Linked DNA regions of Methylosinus trichosporium OB3b. The protein of the gene in region 1 binds, or shares a complex with, the protein of each later gene. Links are inferred from orthologs where the notes say so. Each region holds a gene or a part of one and is shown on either strand. Other genes may lie near its edges.

Region 1 (8,855 bases):
GGCTCTGGGATCTGACCGTGCTCTACGCATTGACCACCGCCGCCAGTGGTTATGGACCCTTTGGAGGCGTAACCTTCGCTTTCAACGGCTCGCTATACGGAGCGACGACGCAAGGCGGAAGCTTCGGGCAGGGCGTCGCGTTCAAGCTGACGCCGCCGAATCGCCCCAACGACGCCTGGACCCAAACCGTTCTGCATAATTTCAGCGGCGGAACGGATGGGTCTTCGCCGCAAGCAGGTCTCACCCTCGGTTACGGCGGCCTGCTCTACGGCACGACTTATCAGGGCGGCGGCGCGAACGCCGGCGTGGTCTATCAGCTCCCTTTGCGCTGAGATGAAATTGTTCGCGCCGTTCCGCCGCTCGGCGGGCGTCGCTGCGCTTCTCGATCCTGGCATCGCGCGGGCGTGGGTTCGTCCGCGTGAGCCGGTGCGAGCCGCCCATGCGCGAGGCGAGGCCGCGCGGCGGTTCGACCCGAGCCCCGCGCCCGCTTCGAGACCTCTACCCCAGCCATCGGCCGAAGGTGCGAGCGGACGCGCCTCGGTTCCCCCTCAGCCCGCAGCGTGCTAGACGGGGCCGCTCTCCGGTTTCTAAGGACCTCCGCCGCGCTCATGCCCCAAACCGCGCCCCAAGTCGTCACGCGCTTCGCCCCCTCGCCCACGGGCTTCCTCCATATCGGCGGGGCGCGCACCGCTCTGTTCAATTGGCTCTACGCCAAGCGCCATGGCGGGCGCTTTCTGCTGCGCATAGAGGACACCGATCGCGAGCGCTCCACGCAAGGCGCGATCGACGCCATTCTCGACGGCATGCGCTGGCTCGGGCTCGATTGGGACGGCGACGTCACCTATCAATTCTCGCGCGCGCCGCGCCATCGCGAGATCGCCGAGCAGCTGCTGGCGATGGGCAAGGCCTATCGCTGCTACGCCAGCGCGCAGGAGCTGGAGGAGATGCGCGAGACGGCGCGGCGCGAGGGGCGCCCGCCGCGGTATGACGGGCGCTGGCGCGACCGCTCGCCCGAAGAGGCGCCCGCCGGCGTCGCGCCGGTCATCCGGCTGAAGACGCCGCAGGAGGGCGAGACGGTGATCGAGGACGCGGTGCAGGGCCGCGTCACCTTCCCCAACAAGGATATCGACGATTTCGTGCTGCTGCGCTCGGACGGCGCGCCGACCTATATGCTCGCGGTCGTGGTGGATGATCACGACATGGGCGTGACGCAGATCATTCGCGGCGACGATCATCTCACCAACGCCGCGCGGCAGAAGCACATCTACGAGGCGCTGGGCTGGACGGCGCCGGCGCTCGCGCATATTCCGTTGATCCACGGGCCGGACGGCGCCAAGCTCTCCAAGCGCCATGGCGCCCTCGGCGTCGACGCCTATCGCGGCATGGGCTATCTGCCGGCGGCGCTGCGCAATTATCTGCTGCGTCTCGGCTGGAGCCAGGGCGACCGCGAGTTCTTCTCGACGGCGGAGATGATCGAGGCCTTCGATCTCGAGAGCATTCATCGCTCGCCGGCGCGCTTCGACTTCGTGAAGCTCGAGAATATGAACGGGCATTATCTGCGCGATGCGGACGATGCCGAATTGCTGGCGACGCTGCTCGCCTCCCTGCCCTATCTGGAAGGCGGACAGGCGATCGCGGACAAGCTCGACGAGCGGCGGAAGACGCAGCTCGCCGCGGCCATGTCCGGGCTGAAGGCGCGCGCCAAGACGCTCAACGAGCTCGTCGACGGCGCCGGATTCCTGTTCGCCGAGCGGCCGCTGCCGCTGGAGCCCAAAGCAGCGGCGCTGCTCTCGCCGCAGGCGCGCGAGGGGCTGGCGGCGCTGACTCCGCGCCTCGCCGCGCTCGAGGAGTGGGGCGCGGCGACGACCGAGGCCGTGGTGCGCGAAACCGCCGCTTCGCTCGGCGTCAAGCTCGGCGATCTGGCGCAGCCGCTGCGCGCCGCGCTCACCGGCCGCGCCACCTCGCCCGGCATTTTCGACGTGCTGGCGATCCTCGGACGCGAGGAGAGCCTCGCCCGCCTCGCCGATCAGGCGCATCCGCGGTCTCCCGATTCCCCCGCCGCGAGCGCGCATGTCGCTTGAAGGATAGGCGGGGAATGCTATAGTTTGTGCAACGCACAACCCTGAGGTTGCGACGCGAGCGTCGCAACCCGCGCTCGAGCCGACGGGGCGAAACCCCGGCCCCGGGCGCGCTGTCCGAATGACATGAGTCGACAGCAATTCGATGGCTCGCTCGCCGAGGTCGGCCGCCCTGCGCCTCCGCTCCCCCGCGAGCTCGCCCAAGCAGCGGGCGCCCGCACGGCCTTAGCCGCGTCTGGCGCAAATTATGCTGCGATCACAGATCGTAAGCTCGTCTAGAGCGCGGCGCGCGCAACCAAAGGTGGGGCCATGACGACCAAAGACGCTTCCTTTCATGCCGGCGACAAGACCGTGAGCCTGCCGATCATAGAGGGAACGATCGGCCCCGCTGTGGCGGACATTCGCAAGCTCTACAACGACACCGGAATGTTTACCTATGATCCGGGGTTCACCTCGACGGCGAGCTGCGAATCCAAGATCACTTATATCGACGGCGACGCCGGCATCCTGCTCTATCGCGGCTATCCGATCGACCAGCTCGCCGAGCATGGCGACTTTCTCGAGACCTGCTATCTGCTGCTCTATGGCGAGCTGCCGACGGTCGCCGAGAAGGCCGATTTCGACTATCGCATCACGCGCCACACCATGGTGCATGAGCAGATGGCGCGCTTCTTCCAGGGCTTCCGCCGCGACGCGCATCCGATGGCGGTGATGGTGGCCTCGGTCGGCGCGCTCTCGGCCTTCTATCACGACTCGACCAATATCGCCGATCCGGTCGAGCGCATGGTCGCCTCGACGCGCATGATCGCCAAGCTGCCGACGCTCGCCGCGATGGCCTATAAATATTCGGTCGGCCAGCCCTTCGTCTATCCGAAGAACGATCTCGACTATACGTCGAACTTCCTGCGCATGTGCTTTGCGGTGCCGTGCGAGGAATATAAGGTCAATCCGGTGATGTCGCGGGCGCTCGACCGCTTCTTCATGCTGCACGCCGACCACGAGCAGAACGCCTCGACCTCCACCGTGCGCCTCGCCGGCTCGTCCGGCGCCAATCCCTTCGCTTGCGTCGCCGCCGGCATCGCCTCGCTGTGGGGACCGGCGCATGGCGGCGCCAATGAGGCGGTGCTGAAGATGCTCGCCGAGATCGGCACGCCGGATCGCATTCCGATCTATATCGCCAAGGCCAAGGACAAGAACGATCCGTTCCGGCTGATGGGCTTCGGCCACAGAGTCTACAAGAACTACGACCCGCGTGCGAAGATCATGCAGCGGACGACGCGCGAGGTGCTGGCCGAGCTCGGCGTCAAGGACGACCTGCTCGACGTCGCCATCGAGCTCGAGCGCATCGCACTGCACGACGATTATTTCATCGAGAAGAAGCTCTATCCCAACATCGACTTCTATTCCGGCATCACGCTGAAGGCGATGGGCTTGCCGACCACCATGTTCACCGTGCTGTTCGCTGTCGCGCGCACGGTCGGCTGGATCGCACAATGGAAAGAGATGATCGAGGACCCGGGCTCCAAGATCGGCCGCCCGCGCCAGCTCTACACCGGCCAGGTGCAACGCGATTATCTGCCGATGACGAAGCGCTGAGGGCGAGCGGCGGGCCGTCCGCCTCTTGGCTCCACCGCGTCGCTGGAAATCGCTGAAGTCGCGCCGTCATTGCGAGGAGCGTAGCGACGAAACAATCCAGAAGCCGCCCCACGGCTCTAGATTGCTTCGCTTCGCTCGCAATGACGGGACTGTTTTTCAAAAACTCGAGATGATCTGGCTACCGCCCGCCGTCCCTCCCCGTCTGTGCGCTGGCGCACAGACCGTTCCGCCCTCTCGCTTCAGATTGCGGCAACGCTCTGGGAGGCGAAGATGGTCACGACGAAGGAATGCGAGTTCATTGGTTTCGACGAAGCGCGGGACAGGCTGCGCTTCGACAGATGGATCGGCCTCGGCTCGATCGATCTCTCATCCTTCCGCGTCGCTCATTGTCCCGGCGATCTTCTCCATCCGGGACGGCTCGAGCTCTATGAATGGATGTGGCGCGACAAGATCGCGGGGCTCGTCGTCGACGGCGATCTGACCATCGACGGCAATCTCGAGGATAATTCCTTCAACGGAGCCGCCGCCTTCATTCTGGCGCGCGGCGATCTCGAGGCGACGACGATCACGCTCGGCGGCGCCGAGGTCGTCGTGCTCGGCGATGTGCGCGCCCATGGCCCGGTGTTCAACAGCCAGGGCGCCGGGCGCTTCGAGATCGGCGGCTCGCTGCGGGCGAGCCATCTCGTCACCGACGATCACGCCACCGTGGTCGAGGGCGCCATTCCGGCGCGCGCCTATGCGCTGGGCTTCGTCGAGGCGGCGATGCGCGACAAGGTGAGGCGCATCGAATCCTATCGCGAGATTTTGACGCCGAAGGCCGCCGCCGAGCTCGCCGAGGGCTGCGGACGGCTCGACGGCCCCAATGTCGCGCTGCGTCTCATCGAGGCGGTGCGCTGCGGACGCGCGGCGCTGCGCGACTGAGGCCGGCGCCTGCGGAACTCCGAGGCTCGCTATGAGGGCGGCGCGCGTCGTAAGATGCGCGCGCCCATTTCGATTCGCTTGCCGTTCCTGCCTGTCATTTCCATGCGGCGCGCCTGCGCCGATCCGATTGCGCGCACGCGTCGCTTTTCCCGCCGGGCTCGCGTGGCGATCCCGGACAATCGAGGAAGCCGAAGCCGAACCGAGGTCGGGCCCCATGGGCGCGGCCCGAGGGAGAGATGATGGTTGCACTGGATGGATCGGCGCGGCGGCCGATGCAGGAGGCGGATGAGCGCGACTGGAACGAGCTCGAGGCGCGATATCGCGAGGAATGCGCCGCTCTGCTCGGCGACGCGCGGCGCCATCTCGAGCAGCGCGTCGCCGGCGAGCAGGCCAAGATCGAAAATGCGCTCGCGGGCTTCTCCCGCGATTTCGACGCCTGGCTCGCGCGCGAGCGACGTGGCGAGGCGTCGCCCAAGCCGAACCTCTCCACTTTGTTCGAGATTTGGCTCGAGCGCGCGCCGCGCTCCTCCGACGCCGCCGCCGAGCGGGCGAAGCGCCGCGCCGCCGAGGCCGAGGCGGAGGCCCTGCGCGACCGGCTCGGCGCCGAAACGGCGCGGGCCGAGGAGCTGGAGCGCCGGCTGCGCGAGGCCGAGGCGGCGGTCCCTCCCCCCGCGCCGCGGCGCGGACGAACGCCCGGCGTCGTCGCCGTCCTGCTGGCGGCGGCGCTCGGCGCGATGCTCGCGGCGGCGGCCTTCGCGCCGCGCCTCGCCGATTCGCGCCGGACGGCGGACGCGCCGACCCAGCAGGCCGCGGAAACGCCGACCCCGCCCGCCGCCGAGGAGGCGCGCGCGGAGGCGCCGGCCGAAGCGCCGACCCCGCCCGCCCCGTCGCCTGCGCCGGCGGCCGCGCCCGAGCCGGAGCGGACTGCGGCTTTTCGCCTCGCCTTCGACAATCGCGACATCGCCGGCGCGCAGATCGCGGCGCTACGCAATGTCGATCAGCCCGGCTGCCTCGCCGCCTGCCGCCGCCGTGCGGACTGCCGCGCCTATGTCTTCGACAAATGGAACCACGCGTGCCGGCTGAAGGCTGACGCCATCGCCTTCACCCTCAATCCGCGCGCGACGAGCGGGCTGCGCGACGATTCGCCGCTCCCGCGCGCGCCGGCAGGGCCGATCGCGATGGAGCGCTATCCGTCCAGGGCGTTTCCGGGCGAGGGCTATCGCATCGACGCGAGCGAAGGCCCGCAGGCCTGCGAGGCCCTCTGCCGGGACGATGCGGTCTGCGTCGCCTTCACCTTCCGCCTCGACGAGGGCGTCTGTCATTTGTTCGCGACGACGGGAGAATATTTCCCTAACGCGCTGGCCGACAGCGGCGGCAAGCGGCAGAATTAGGAAAGACGGCGGCGCCTTCAGGAAAGACGACGGCGCCCGCCGCCGCCTCTCCCCGCCCCTGGCGGGGAGAGGCGGCGGCCAGCGCCGCGGGCCGCCGACAGAGCGACGGCGGCCGCTGGCGGAATGGCCGTGAAATCATCGGCGTCGACGCGAGCTCGGCCATGTTCGATTTTTTTACGCTTGACACTTGTGCGCCGCAGCATTACAACAGTGCGACGCAGCGAGATTGGTGTCTCGCTCCGTAGCCCTCCTTGGGCGTTTCCTCCCTTGACTTGGGCCGCTGGCTTCCGGCGGCCCTTTTTTTTGCGCCGCTCCCGGCTGTGGGTAGCGGTGACGAGGAGCCTTTGCATCGCACGGGCGACCGGCGAGGTGCTACAAGGCTTCGACTCCGACTCTGGCCGCCATGCGATACCCCCCTTCCTTCCTCGACGAGATCAGAGCGCGCGTGCCGGTCTCCGCCGTTGTCTCTCAGAAGGTCAAGCTGAAGAAGCAGGGCCGCGAATGGCGCGGGCTGTCACCGTTCAACGCCGAGAAGACTCCCTCCTTCTATGTCAACGACCAGAAGGGATTCTATCATGACTTCTCCTCCGGCAAGAACGGCGACGGCTTCACCTTTCTGATGGAGACCGAGGGGCTCACCTTCCCCGAGGCGGTCGAGAAGCTCGCCGGCATGGCCGGACTGCCCATGCCGGTCGAGACCACAGAGGCGCGCGAGGCCGAGGCGAAGCGCGCCTCGCTCGGCGACGTGCTCGAATGGGCGGCGCTCTATTTCGAGGCGCAGCTGCGCGGCCCGGCCGGCGGCGCCGCCCGCGCCTATCTCGCGGGCCGGTCGATCGGCGAGACGGATCGGGCGCGCTTTCGCCTCGGCTTCGCGCCGAACGAGCGCCATGGGCTGCGCGATCATCTTGCCGGCAAGGGCGCGAGCGTCGAGGCGATGATCGAGGCGGGTCTGCTGGTCCATGGCGAGGACATCGTCGTCCCCTACGATCGCTTCCGTGATCGGATCATGTTTCCGATCCTGGACCGCGCCGGGCGCGTCATCGCCTTCGGCGGCCGCGCGATGCAGAAGGACGCGCAGGCCAAATATATGAACTCGCCGGAGACGCCGCTCTTCCACAAGGGCGCGACGCTCTACAACCACCACAACGCCCGCAAGGCGGCGCATGAGGCGGGCACGGTCATCGCGGTCGAAGGCTATGTCGATGTGATCGCCATGACCGCGGCCGGGTTCGCGCAGACGGTCGCGCCGCTCGGCACGGCGCTGACGGCCGAGCAGTGCAACCTGCTGTGGACCATGGCCGAGGAGCCGATCCTGTGCTTCGACGGCGACAAGGCCGGCCGCAAGGCCGCCGATCGGGCGATCGACACCGCCCTGCCGCTGCTCGGCCCCGGCCGCAGCTTCCGCTTCGCGCTGCTGCCCGACGGGCAGGACCCGGACGAATTGTTCCGCGCCGGCGGGCCGGCCGCCATCGCCGAGGCGATCGGCGCGGCGCGCCCGCTCGTCGATCTGCTATGGGCGCGCGAGACGGAAGGGGCGCGCCTCGACACGCCAGAACGGCGCGCCGCGCTGGAGCGCCGATTCGCCGAGCTCGCCCGCAACATCGCCGACGAGGCGCTGCGCCGGCACTATTCGCAGGAGCTCATCGACCGCTGCGCGACGCTGTTCGGCCGCTCGCGGAACTATCCGCCGCGGCGTGAGCAGCGCAGCGGCGGGGGCGGGGGCGGTCGCGGGCCGATGCGGCGGTTCGGCGGCAATGAGCAGCCCTCGCTGCGCGGGCCGGTGACCATCGGCGCCTCGCTCGCCCGCTCGCCCCTCTTCCGCGGCGAGGGCGCGGCCATCGCCCCGCGCGAGGCGCTGATCCTGCTGATCCTGCTCAACCACCCGCAATTGCTGCTGGAGCGGCTGGAGGAGATCGCGGCGCTCGATTTCGCCTCGGCGGAGGCGCGCGAGCTGCTGGCGGCGCTGTTCCGCGCCGCCGACGACGGCGCGCCGGACGAGGAGAGCGTCGCGCGCGAGATCGCCGCAGCCGGGCTCGAGGCGTTTTGCGCGCGGCTCGCCGGGATGGGAGCGCATGCCTCGCTGTGGAACGTGCGCCGCGGGGCGGCGACGACCGACGCCGCCGAAAGCCTACGTCAAGCTCTGGTCTTGCAACATCGGGTGCGGGCGCTACATAAAGAACTCAGAAAAATCGAGCAGAGGCTGGCGGACGCGCCGAGCGACCATGATTTCGCCCGCCTGAGCGATATTCAAGCGCAATTGAACGCCATCGAGGGAACCGAAGCCATGCTCGACGGGTTCGGTTCTCTGTCCGGTCGGACGTCTCGCTCGCTTTGATTCGCCGGGGACAATGGGCTCCGAGCGAAAGCGGGGCGTGCGGTTAACGGAGTGTCAAGCCGACGCTCCGAGTGTGGGGCGACCGGCGAATCGCCGCGGCGGCAGGGCCGTCCGCGGCTTGTCTTGTGCTTGCTCCTGTGGTTTTCGTAAAGAACGAGCCAAGGACGGCGGAACCTCAGGCGCGGCCGCGGGCAACCGCATCGCGGGCTTTGGAGCGAGGAATGGCGAAAAAAGACGACGAGAAAGTCGAAACCGAGGGCGCGGTCGCGGTGGAAACCGCCGACGGTCCTCTGCTCGACCTCAACGACGCCGCCGTCAAGCGGATGATCAAGCTCGCCAAGAAGCGTGGCTTCGTCACCTATACCGAGCTCAATGCGGTGCTGCCGTCGGAGGAAGTCTCCTCCGACCAGATCGAGGACGTCTATGCGATGCTGCAGGAGATGGGCATCACCGTCTCCGAGGGCGACGATCCCGACGACGCCGAAGGCGAGGAGCAGCAGGAGGAGGAGGAGGCCGAGACCGGCGGCGAGGTCG
Region 2 (8,683 bases), 570 kb from region 1 along the record:
TGCTGGCCGCGACCCGCGCGCCGCGCTTTGCGAGCCTGCGGCTGCGCCATGCGATCGCCAATATCCGCCGGCCCAGAAATCTGGCGGCGCCGCTCGTGTTGTCGATCGGGCTGACGCAGACATTGCTCGTCGCGCTCGCCCTGGTCGAAGCCTCCATCCACGCCGAGCTGGCGCCGAGGGAGCGCGGCCGCACGCCGAATTTCTTCTTCATCGACGTGCCGAAGGAGCAGGCGGCGGAATTTTCCGCCTTTCTCACTTCATTCTCGCCGGACGCGCGGATCGAGCAGGCGCCCATGCTGCGCGGGCGCATCGTCGCCGTGAAGGGCGCGCGCGTCGAGACGTTGAAGCCGCCGGACGATATCTCCTGGGCCCTCGACGGCGATCGCGGCGTCACTTTCTCCTCAACCCTGCCTGCAGGCTCGACCCTGGCCGCGGGCTCCTGGTGGCGCGCGGAGGAGGACCGGCCCGAATCGCCCCTGGTCTCGCTCGAGGCGCGGGTCGCCGAAGGGCTCGGCCTCGCGGTCGGCGACGAGATCACGGTGAATGCGCTCGGCCGCGAGCTCACCGCGCGCGTCGCCAATCTGCGGCGCGTCGACTGGCGCAGCTTCGGCATTAATTTCATGATGGTGTTCTCGCCCGCCGCCTTCGCCGACGCGCCCTATTCGCAAATGGTCACGGCCGCCTTCGACGGGCGCGACGATGGCCGCGACGCGCGGCTGACGCGGGAGGTCGCGAAGCGCTTTCCGATGATCGCCGCGCTGCGGGTGAAGGATGCGCTCGACGCCGTCGGGGAGATCGCGGATCGGCTGACCACGGCGGCGCGCGGCGCGGCGGCCATTGCGATTCTCACAGCCGCGCTGGCGCTCGGCAGCGCCGTCGCCGCCTCGCAGCAGACGCGGCTGCGCGACGCGGTGATTCTCTCGACGCTCGGCGCGACGCGCGGCTTTCTGATCAGCGCCTATGGAATCGAATTCGCGCTGCTCGGCGCCGCGGCAGGCGCGGTCGCCGTGGCGGCCGGCAGCGGCGCCGCGGCTTTCATCCTGACGACGCTGATGCGGATGGATTTCGTGTTCCGGCCCGGGCCGGTCGCCGCGACGATGCTCGGCGCGCTCGTCTTCGCCATCGCGCTCGGCCTCGCCGGCAGCTGGCGCGCGCTCGGGCGACGGCCGGGCGCGGCGCTGCGGCGCCGCTAGAGGTGGGCGAGCCTGACGGATCGCTCGCGAGAACCGTCGAATCGCCGTGAAACAACGCTCACCGCACGAATTTGAAGGCGGCGAGAAGGACGCCGGCGAGCGCGATCTGGGTTACGATGAGCCAGCGAACCATATCGACTTTGAGCTCGGCGAGCGCTTCCTTCAAATCGCTCTTCGTGACCAGCTCCTGGCTGGTCGCCTCGGCGAACGCTTCGGCGGCCGCTTTGGCTCGAGCATGCGTGAAGCCGCCGGCCTCGAGCTTCTCCACGAATTTCAAGTGTCGAATGCGACGCTCATTCTCGTCCCCTGCCTGGAAAATACGGACCGGCTTCGCCTTCGCGTCCATCTCTCTCGACCTTCGCTCTCGGCAGCCGAATCGAGCGCCGCCGGCGGGGCCACGGGGCGAAAATACGCCGAAACGCGCCCAAATCGACCGAAACCCTTGCTCCCGGGGCGCTGCGGCCTTAAAAGGCGGGCTTCGCGGCGTCCGGGAGGCTGGACGCGAGATAATCGCGCGCGCCCTCGCAGCTGTGTAAAATCGGACATGCCCCAACTTCTGCCCGAACGCAAGAAACCGCCGGCCCCGGACAAGGGCGATATTTCGCTGCCGAACATGTTCGCCCCGCTCGGCGGCGGCTTGGCGGCGGCTGCGGTCTTCGCCGTGCTCACCAAGGGCACGCTCGCCGGGCTGCTGCTCGCGCATCTCGCGCCGCTGCCGCTGATGATCGTCGCGCTCGGCTTCGGGCTGCGCCAAGGCGCCACCGCGGCCCTGATCGCGGCCGGGCTGCTGTCGATCTGGCCCAATCCGGCGTTCGGCCTCGTCTATGCCGGCATATTGGCGATCCCCGCCATTCTCGCCTGCTATATCGCGCTCGGCGCTCCATTCCGCGGCCGCGAGCTCGTCGCCGGCAATCGCGCCGCCATCGCCGTGCTCGGCGCGAGCGTCGCGCTGGCGGTAGCGTTCAGCGTCGCCGTCATCGCCGCGTCGATCTATTTCGGCAGCTTCGAGGAAGCGATCAACCCGCTGCGCGCCAAAGCGTTTCTGATCATCGAGGATATGTTCCGCGGCCAGGACCTCGGCGACCGCTTCGACGCTGCGCGCCTCTCCGGCGTCGCGGCTTTCGCCTTTCCGGCGACGATCGCCGGCTATGCGCTATTGATCTATTCGCTCAATCTCTGGTGCGCCGGGAAGCTGGTCAAGGCGTCGGGCCTGTTGTCGGCGAGCTGGCCGGACATCGCCGCCGAATTCACGCTGCCGCGCCCTGTCGCCGCCGTGTTCGTCGTCGCGGCGACCCTCGCCGCGGTCGGCGATCTCCCCGGCGAGATCGCCCTCATCGTCGCGGAGACGCTCGGCCTCGCGCTGGCGCTGCAAGGGCTCGCCGTCGCGCATATGCTGCTGCGCACCGCCAAGATCGGCACGGTCGCGCTGCTCGTCGCCTATTTCACGATCGGCCTGTTCGGCTGGCCGATCCTGCTGTTCACCGCCGTCGGCGTCGCCGACGCCGCCTTCTCCTTCCGCGCCCGCAAGCGGGCGGCCGCGCAGGAACGGCGCGGCTGACGAAGCGACGGGCGCAACATCAACGAGAGACATGAGGAGAAGACGATGGTCGAGGTGATTCTTCTGGAGCGCGTGGCCAAGCTCGGCCAGATGGGCGAGACTGTGCGCGTGCGCGACGGCTATGCCCGCAACTTCCTGCTTGCGCGCGGCAAGGCGATGCGCGCCACGGAATCGAACAAGAAACATTTCGAGACGCAGCGCGCCCAGATCGAGGCGCGCAATCTCACCGCCCGCAAGGAGGCCGAAGGGGTCGCCGAGAAGCTCGAGGGGCAGAGCTTCGTGATCATCCGCCAGGCGGGCGAGAGCGGCCATCTCTACGGCTCGGTGGCGACGCGCGACATCGCCGAGGCGGCGACCGCCGGCGGCTTCTCGCTCAGCCGCGACCAGATCGACCTGCAGCATCCGATCAAGGCGCTCGGCCTGCACACCGTGTCGGCGCATCTGCATCCCGAGATCGAGGTGAAGATCATCGTCAATGTCGCCCGCTCGACGGAAGAGGCCGAGCGCCAGGCGCGCGGCGAGGCCGCCGCGGCGCGCGAGGAGACGACGCTCGACGATCTCGGTCTCGAGGTCGGCGCGGCGCTCGCCGAGGCCGGCGACGTGGAGCTCTAAAAGTCTCGCTTCGGACCAACCGAATCAGCGACGGCCGGAGGCGAAAACGCCTTCGGCCGTTTGCTTCGGCGGCGCCGTTGCAGAACTGCCACACTCAACCGCAATTCCGCGAATCGTCGATTCATTTTCACTAAGCGTGTGGAAATGACTCACAAGCCCGTCGCAGCGCCGCGGCGGCGTGATGTTTGTCATTGGCGCCGCGCTCCCATTCGGGCAAAGTCCGCTCCGTCCTTTCGAGCGCTCGTCGCGTTTAGTCCTCACGGCGTCGAAGACATTTCAGCGCCAGACGCGAGAGACCATGCCAGCAATCGAACAATTGCCGGGCCTGCGGACATTGCAGGTCGCGCCGCTCGACGCCCCGAGCTATCGCACGCCGCCCCACAACATCGAGGCCGAGCAGGCGCTGCTCGGCGCCATATTGGTCAACAACGACGCCTTCGACCGCGTGTCGGATTTTCTGCAGGCCGCGCATTTCTCCGAGGAGCTGCACCGGCGCATCTTCGAGGTGTGCTCGCAGATCATCCGCGCCGGCCGCGTCGCGACGGTGGTGACGCTGAAGACGCATCTCGGCGACATCGAGCTGCCCGGCGGGCTGACGATGCAGGCCTATCTCGCCCGCCTCGCGCGCGAGGCGACGACGATCATCAATGCGGAGGATTACGGCCGCACCATTCACGATCTCGCGGTGCGGCGCGAATTGATCGTCATCGGCGAGGATGTCGTCAACGCAGCCTATGACGCGCCCATCGATTCGACCCCGCGCCAGCAGATCGAAGAGGCCGAGCGCCGCCTCTATTCGGTGGCCGAGACCGGCCGCTACGACGGCGGCTTCCAGCGCTTCTCCGACGCGCTCGTCACCGCCATCGACATGGCGAGCAGCGCCTATCAGCGCGACGGACATCTGTCCGGCACGGCGACGGGGCTCACCGATCTCGACGAGAAGATGGGCGGCCTGCAGCGCTCGGATCTCATCATTGTCGCCGGCCGCCCCGGCATGGGCAAGACCGCACTCGCCACCAATATCGCCTTCAACATCGCCAAGGCCTATCAGTCCGAGCAGCAGCCGGACGGCTCGCTGAAGACGGTGAATGGCGGGATCGTCGGCTTCTTCTCGCTCGAAATGTCGGCCGAGCAATTGGCGACGCGCGTCATCGCCGAGCAATCCGGCGTGGCCTCGTACAAGATCCGCCGCGGCGACATCAATGAGGATGACTTCCGCCGCATCACCGACGCGGCGCGCGAGATGCAGAGCATTCCCTTCTTCATCGACCAGACCGGCGGCATCTCCATCGCGCAGCTCACCGCGCGGGCGCGGCGCTTGAAGCGCCAGCGCGGGCTCGATCTGCTCGTCGTCGACTATCTGCAATTGCTGTCGGGCTCCAAGTCGCGCGGCGACAATCGCGTGCAGGAGCTGACCGAGATCACCACCGGATTGAAGGCGCTGGCCAAGGAGCTGGCCGTGCCGATCGTCGCATTGTCGCAGCTCTCGCGTCAGGTCGAATCGCGCGACGACAAGCGGCCGCAGCTCTCCGATCTTCGCGAATCGGGCTCGATCGAGCAGGACGCCGATGTGGTCATATTCGTCTATCGCGAGGAATATTATCTACGCAATCGCGAGCCGCGCGAAGGCACGGAGGAGCACATCACCTGGCAGAACGAGATGGAGCGCGTGCACGGCCGCGCCGAGGCGATTCTCGGCAAGCAACGCCACGGCCCGACCGGCACGGTGACGCTCGCCTTCGAGGCCGAGCTGACGCGCTTCTCCAATCTCGCCGAGGAGGACAAGCTGCCGGCGCGGATGTGAGGCGCGCGTCGGCGAGGACGCGCCCCGCCGCTCTGGATTGCTTCGCTTCGCTCCTCGCAATGACGGCCGTCATTGCGAGGAGCGAAGCGAAGCAATCCAGAGCGGTGGGGCCGAGTCTTTCAGGCGACGCGCGTCGCCTCGAAGGCCGGAACCGCGCGCGAAAATTCGTCGAGCCAGGCGACGAGCGCGGGATGCGCCGCGCGCCATTCGCCGCCGAAGCGATAATCGAGATAGCCGAGCGCGCAGGCGAGCGCGACATGACCCACCGTGACCGGAAAGGCCGGCGAGCGCGCGTTCAGCTCGGCGAGAGCGCGGTCGATCTTGCCCTGCTGCAAGGCGATCCATTTGGGGTCGCGCAAATTCTCCGGGCGCGTGACCTCGTAACGGATGAGCAGCGCCGCGTCATTGATTCCGTCGCCGAGCGATTGCAGCGTCAGTGCGGCGATGCGCGCGGCGGGATCAAGAGGGACGACCTTGCCGCCGCCGACGAGAAGATCGAAATAGTCGCAGATGACGCGGCTGTCATAGATCGTCTCACCCGTTTCGAGGATCAGCGTCGGCACCTTGCCGAGCGGGTTTTGCGCGCGCAGCGAATCCTCTGGATTGCTCGTGTCGGCGCCTTCGAGCGTCAGGCTCGGGCCGAGGCCGCAGAGCTCGGCCACGATTCGCGCCTTGCGGGCATAGGGCGAGGCCGCGGAATAGCGTAGGATAGGCATGACGTTCCTTCCTGATCGATACCGATGGACAGCGAATAAGGCTTTGAAGAGATGATCGCCAGTCCCGAAGACATCGAGGCCGGACAGGCCATCTACACGCCCCGCGTGCTGCAGCTCTATGATCTCGTCGTGCTCGGCCTTTCCAATCGCTTCGTCTGGAAATGTCCGACGCCGCGCCTCCTCGCTCATTACGATGCGCATGTGACGGGAAATCATCTCGATGTCGGCGTCGGCACGGGCTATTTTCTCGACCGCTGCCGCTTCCCCGCCGCTTCACCGCGCGTCGCGCTGATGGATCTCAATGACAATGCGCTGCGCTTTGCGGCCAATCGCGTTGCGCGTTATGCGCCGAAGACCTATCGGCGCAATGTGCTGGAGCCGATCGCCTTCGACGCCGAGCCCTTCGATTCGATCGGCGTCAATTATCTGCTGCACTGCCTGCCCGGGCCGATCGCGGAGAAGGCGATTCTCTTCGATCATCTGCGGCCGCTGATGCGCGACGGCGCGGTCCTCTTCGGGTCCACCCTGTTGCAGGGCGGCGTTGCGCGATCGGCGGCGGCGCGTCGGCTGATGGCGTTCTACAACGCCAAGGGCGTGTTCTCGAATGCGCGCGACGATCTCGACGGGCTGCGCAGCGCGCTCGAGGCGCGCTTTCGCGACGTGTCGATCGAGACAGTCGGCTGCGCGGCGCTTTTTTCAGCGCGCGTAGATCGCCGATAGCGGAAGCGAGAGGCCAGGCGGATCGAGCGCAATGTCGCCGTCATGATAGACGCGCGTCAGAATATCGCGCCCCTCCCCACGCCGCTGATGAATCACGCGCGGCGTATCGGGGTCGATGATGAGATAATGGGCGATGCTTGGAATGAGGAAATAGCCCTCGAGCTTGCCGAGCGCGTCATTGCGTCCGGTCGACGGCGAGAGCACTTCCACGACGATCAACGGCTCACGAACGAGCAGCGTGTCCGGCGCGAGTTCCGGCCCGCAATAGAGCTGCGCGTCGGGCTCGAACACCGTCGATGCGTCGACGCGCACGGCCATGCCGTCCGGCAGCACATGCCACGGCGCGCCGGCGCGCCGCACGGCGTCCAGCAAGGCTACATAAACAGCGCCCTTCGTCTTCGCATGGGCGAGGCGCTCGGAGGCCTGGGCGAGAACTTCGCCGTCGACCAGCTCATAGCGTCCCGGCTGCGCTTCGGCCCAGACGACGAATTCCTCGGCCGTCATCTTCGGTTTTGCGGCCGCGCTCATCGGCTCACCCTTTCAACTCGGCGAAGGGGACCATCACATGCTGGCGATAGGCGGGCCGCTCCTGCAGCCGCGCATACCAAGCTTCGACATTGGGGAGCGACGGGCGCTCTATGTCCAGCTCGAAATAACGGTAGAGCGTCGTTCCCGCGGGAATATCGGCGAGCGTCACATCGTCTCCGGCGATGAAAGGGCGATTGGCGAGCCATTGATCGAGAAAAGTATAATGGATCGCGCAGCGGGCGATGGCGGCGCGGATCGTCGGCCAGTCGCGCTTCTCCTCCGGCGTGCGATAATAAGCGACGAACACGCCGTCGACGAAGGCCGGCTGCAGCGTGGTCTGCGCCCAATCCATCCAGCGGTCGGGAAAAGAACGCGCCACCGGATCGGCGGGCCAGAAGCGCTCGCCGCCATAGCGCGCCGCGAGATAGCGCAGGATCGCGTGGGATTCCCACACGGTGGCGCCCTCGTCCTCGATCACTGGAATGCGGCCATGCGGGTTGCGGACGCGAAACTGCGGGTCGTCGAGTCCGCCGAAGGCGCCGCCGAGCGGCACATGGGCGTGGTCGAGGCCGAGCTCGCCGACCAGCCAGAGGACCTTCTGCACATTGAAAGAATTGCGCCGTCCGTAGATCGTGAGCATGGAACCCCCTCCGCCGATGCCGGGACGAGCCGGACGCGCGCCGCTGGCGTTCCGAAAAAAAGCGCCTATTCTTCCCGGTTGCAAGGGGTGATCGACGCATGAGCAAGCTACTTGAACTGGCGATCGCGCGCTCACGGGCGCTGCCGGAGGCCGAACAGGACCGGGTCGCCGCGCTGCTGCTGGAGGCGATCGAGCCTCAAACGCCTTGCGCCCCGCTGGATGCGGAGACGATCGAGGCGTTGGACGAGGCGCTCGCGCAGTCCGAACGCGGGGAGTTCGCCTCGGAGGAGGATATTTTCGCCTTGTAGCACGTTCGTTGAGAGCGCCTTCTTCTTCAATCCCTGGTTCTGGTCTATTTGCAGATCTCGATCCGAAAAATTTGCGAAGGCAAGGAGAATCAGGTGATCGACCCGCCATATGCAGCCTACGAGGCCGCAGCCCCATATTTTGATCTCATTCGCAGGGCTGTCGGAGACCTCGTTGATGGCGAGCATTTTTTCGACGTCGTCTCCGACGACATCGTCTACGAGGTGCTCTATGAGCTTCCAGGCTGGCCGCGCAGCCTCAAAGGGCGCCGCGATCTGATGGCCGCCTTCCGTGGCTATGTCGACAATATTGCGCTTCAGTCTGCCGGCGAGTTGATCGTCCACAAGACCGATGACGGCGGAGGAATCGTCATCGAATACGAAGTCCGCGGCACGATCATCGCTACGCAGGTGAACTACGAGAATCGATTTTGCTCGATTATCCGGTTCGAGAACAAAAAGATCGTGTATTGGCGCGACTACATGGACTCGCTTGCGGCGTGGAACGCCCTGGTGGCGCGGGCGGAGATAGTGCCATGAGGCGAAGACAGCGGTGCATCCACGTGGCGAGCCGGACGGTGGCGTGGACCTTTCTTCAGGCGCCGGT

What was found.
Region 2: the proteins of dnaG (region 1) and CQW49_RS02025 are in contact, whole or in part, in a crystal structure (PDB 2R6A), measured with the Geobacillus stearothermophilus proteins. The link is inferred for Methylosinus trichosporium OB3b from one-to-one orthologs. Residues at the interface, in WP_049624496.1 of Geobacillus stearothermophilus: Lys456, Leu457, Leu458, Pro459, Ala460, Asn463, Ala464, Leu467, Leu535, Leu536, Ile537, Ala538, Gln544, Glu545, Asp548, Tyr549, His552; in WP_033016901.1 of Geobacillus stearothermophilus: Ser13, Glu15, Ala16, Gln18, Glu91, Leu92, Asp94, Ala95, Val96, Pro97, Thr98, Ala99, Ala100, Asn101, Tyr104, Tyr105, Ile108.

The regions. Positions count from the first base shown.
Region 1 is NZ_CP023737.1:983,760-992,614, forward strand. Bases 5,862-8,855 are described here. They hold dnaG (DNA primase), read left to right. Parts: upstream 5,862-6,389; coding sequence 6,390-8,321; downstream 8,322-8,855. Other genes in these bases: CQW49_RS04770 (PAN domain-containing protein), read left to right, coding at 5,862-5,986; rpoD (RNA polymerase sigma factor RpoD), read left to right, coding at 8,543-8,855. Also shown: CQW49_RS24360 (choice-of-anchor tandem repeat GloVer-containing protein), read left to right, coding at 1-332; gltX (glutamate--tRNA ligase), read left to right, coding at 609-2,081; gltA (citrate synthase), read left to right, coding at 2,388-3,674; CQW49_RS04765 (hypothetical protein), read left to right, coding at 3,945-4,595; more of CQW49_RS04770, read left to right, coding at 4,832-5,861. UniProt on the Escherichia coli protein: RNA polymerase that catalyzes the synthesis of short RNA molecules used as primers for DNA polymerase during DNA replication.
Region 2 is NZ_CP023737.1:417,035-425,717, forward strand. Bases 3,093-5,914 are described here. They hold CQW49_RS02025 (replicative DNA helicase), read left to right. Parts: upstream 3,093-3,661; coding sequence 3,662-5,167; downstream 5,168-5,914. Other genes in these bases: rplI (50S ribosomal protein L9), read left to right, coding at 3,093-3,363; CQW49_RS02030 (glutathione S-transferase family protein), read right to left, coding at 5,287-5,883. Also shown: CQW49_RS02005 (ABC transporter permease), read left to right, coding at 1-1,193; CQW49_RS02010 (hypothetical protein), read right to left, coding at 1,252-1,539; CQW49_RS02015 (DUF2232 domain-containing protein), read left to right, coding at 1,738-2,751; more of rplI, read left to right, coding at 2,797-3,092; CQW49_RS02035 (class I SAM-dependent methyltransferase), read left to right, coding at 5,935-6,603; CQW49_RS02040 (Uma2 family endonuclease), read right to left, coding at 6,580-7,131; CQW49_RS02045 (glutathione S-transferase family protein), read right to left, coding at 7,136-7,771; CQW49_RS02050 (hypothetical protein), read left to right, coding at 7,870-8,079; CQW49_RS02055 (nuclear transport factor 2 family protein), read left to right, coding at 8,173-8,616. UniProt on the Escherichia coli protein: The main replicative DNA helicase, it participates in initiation and elongation during chromosome replication. Travels ahead of the DNA replisome, separating dsDNA into templates for DNA synthesis.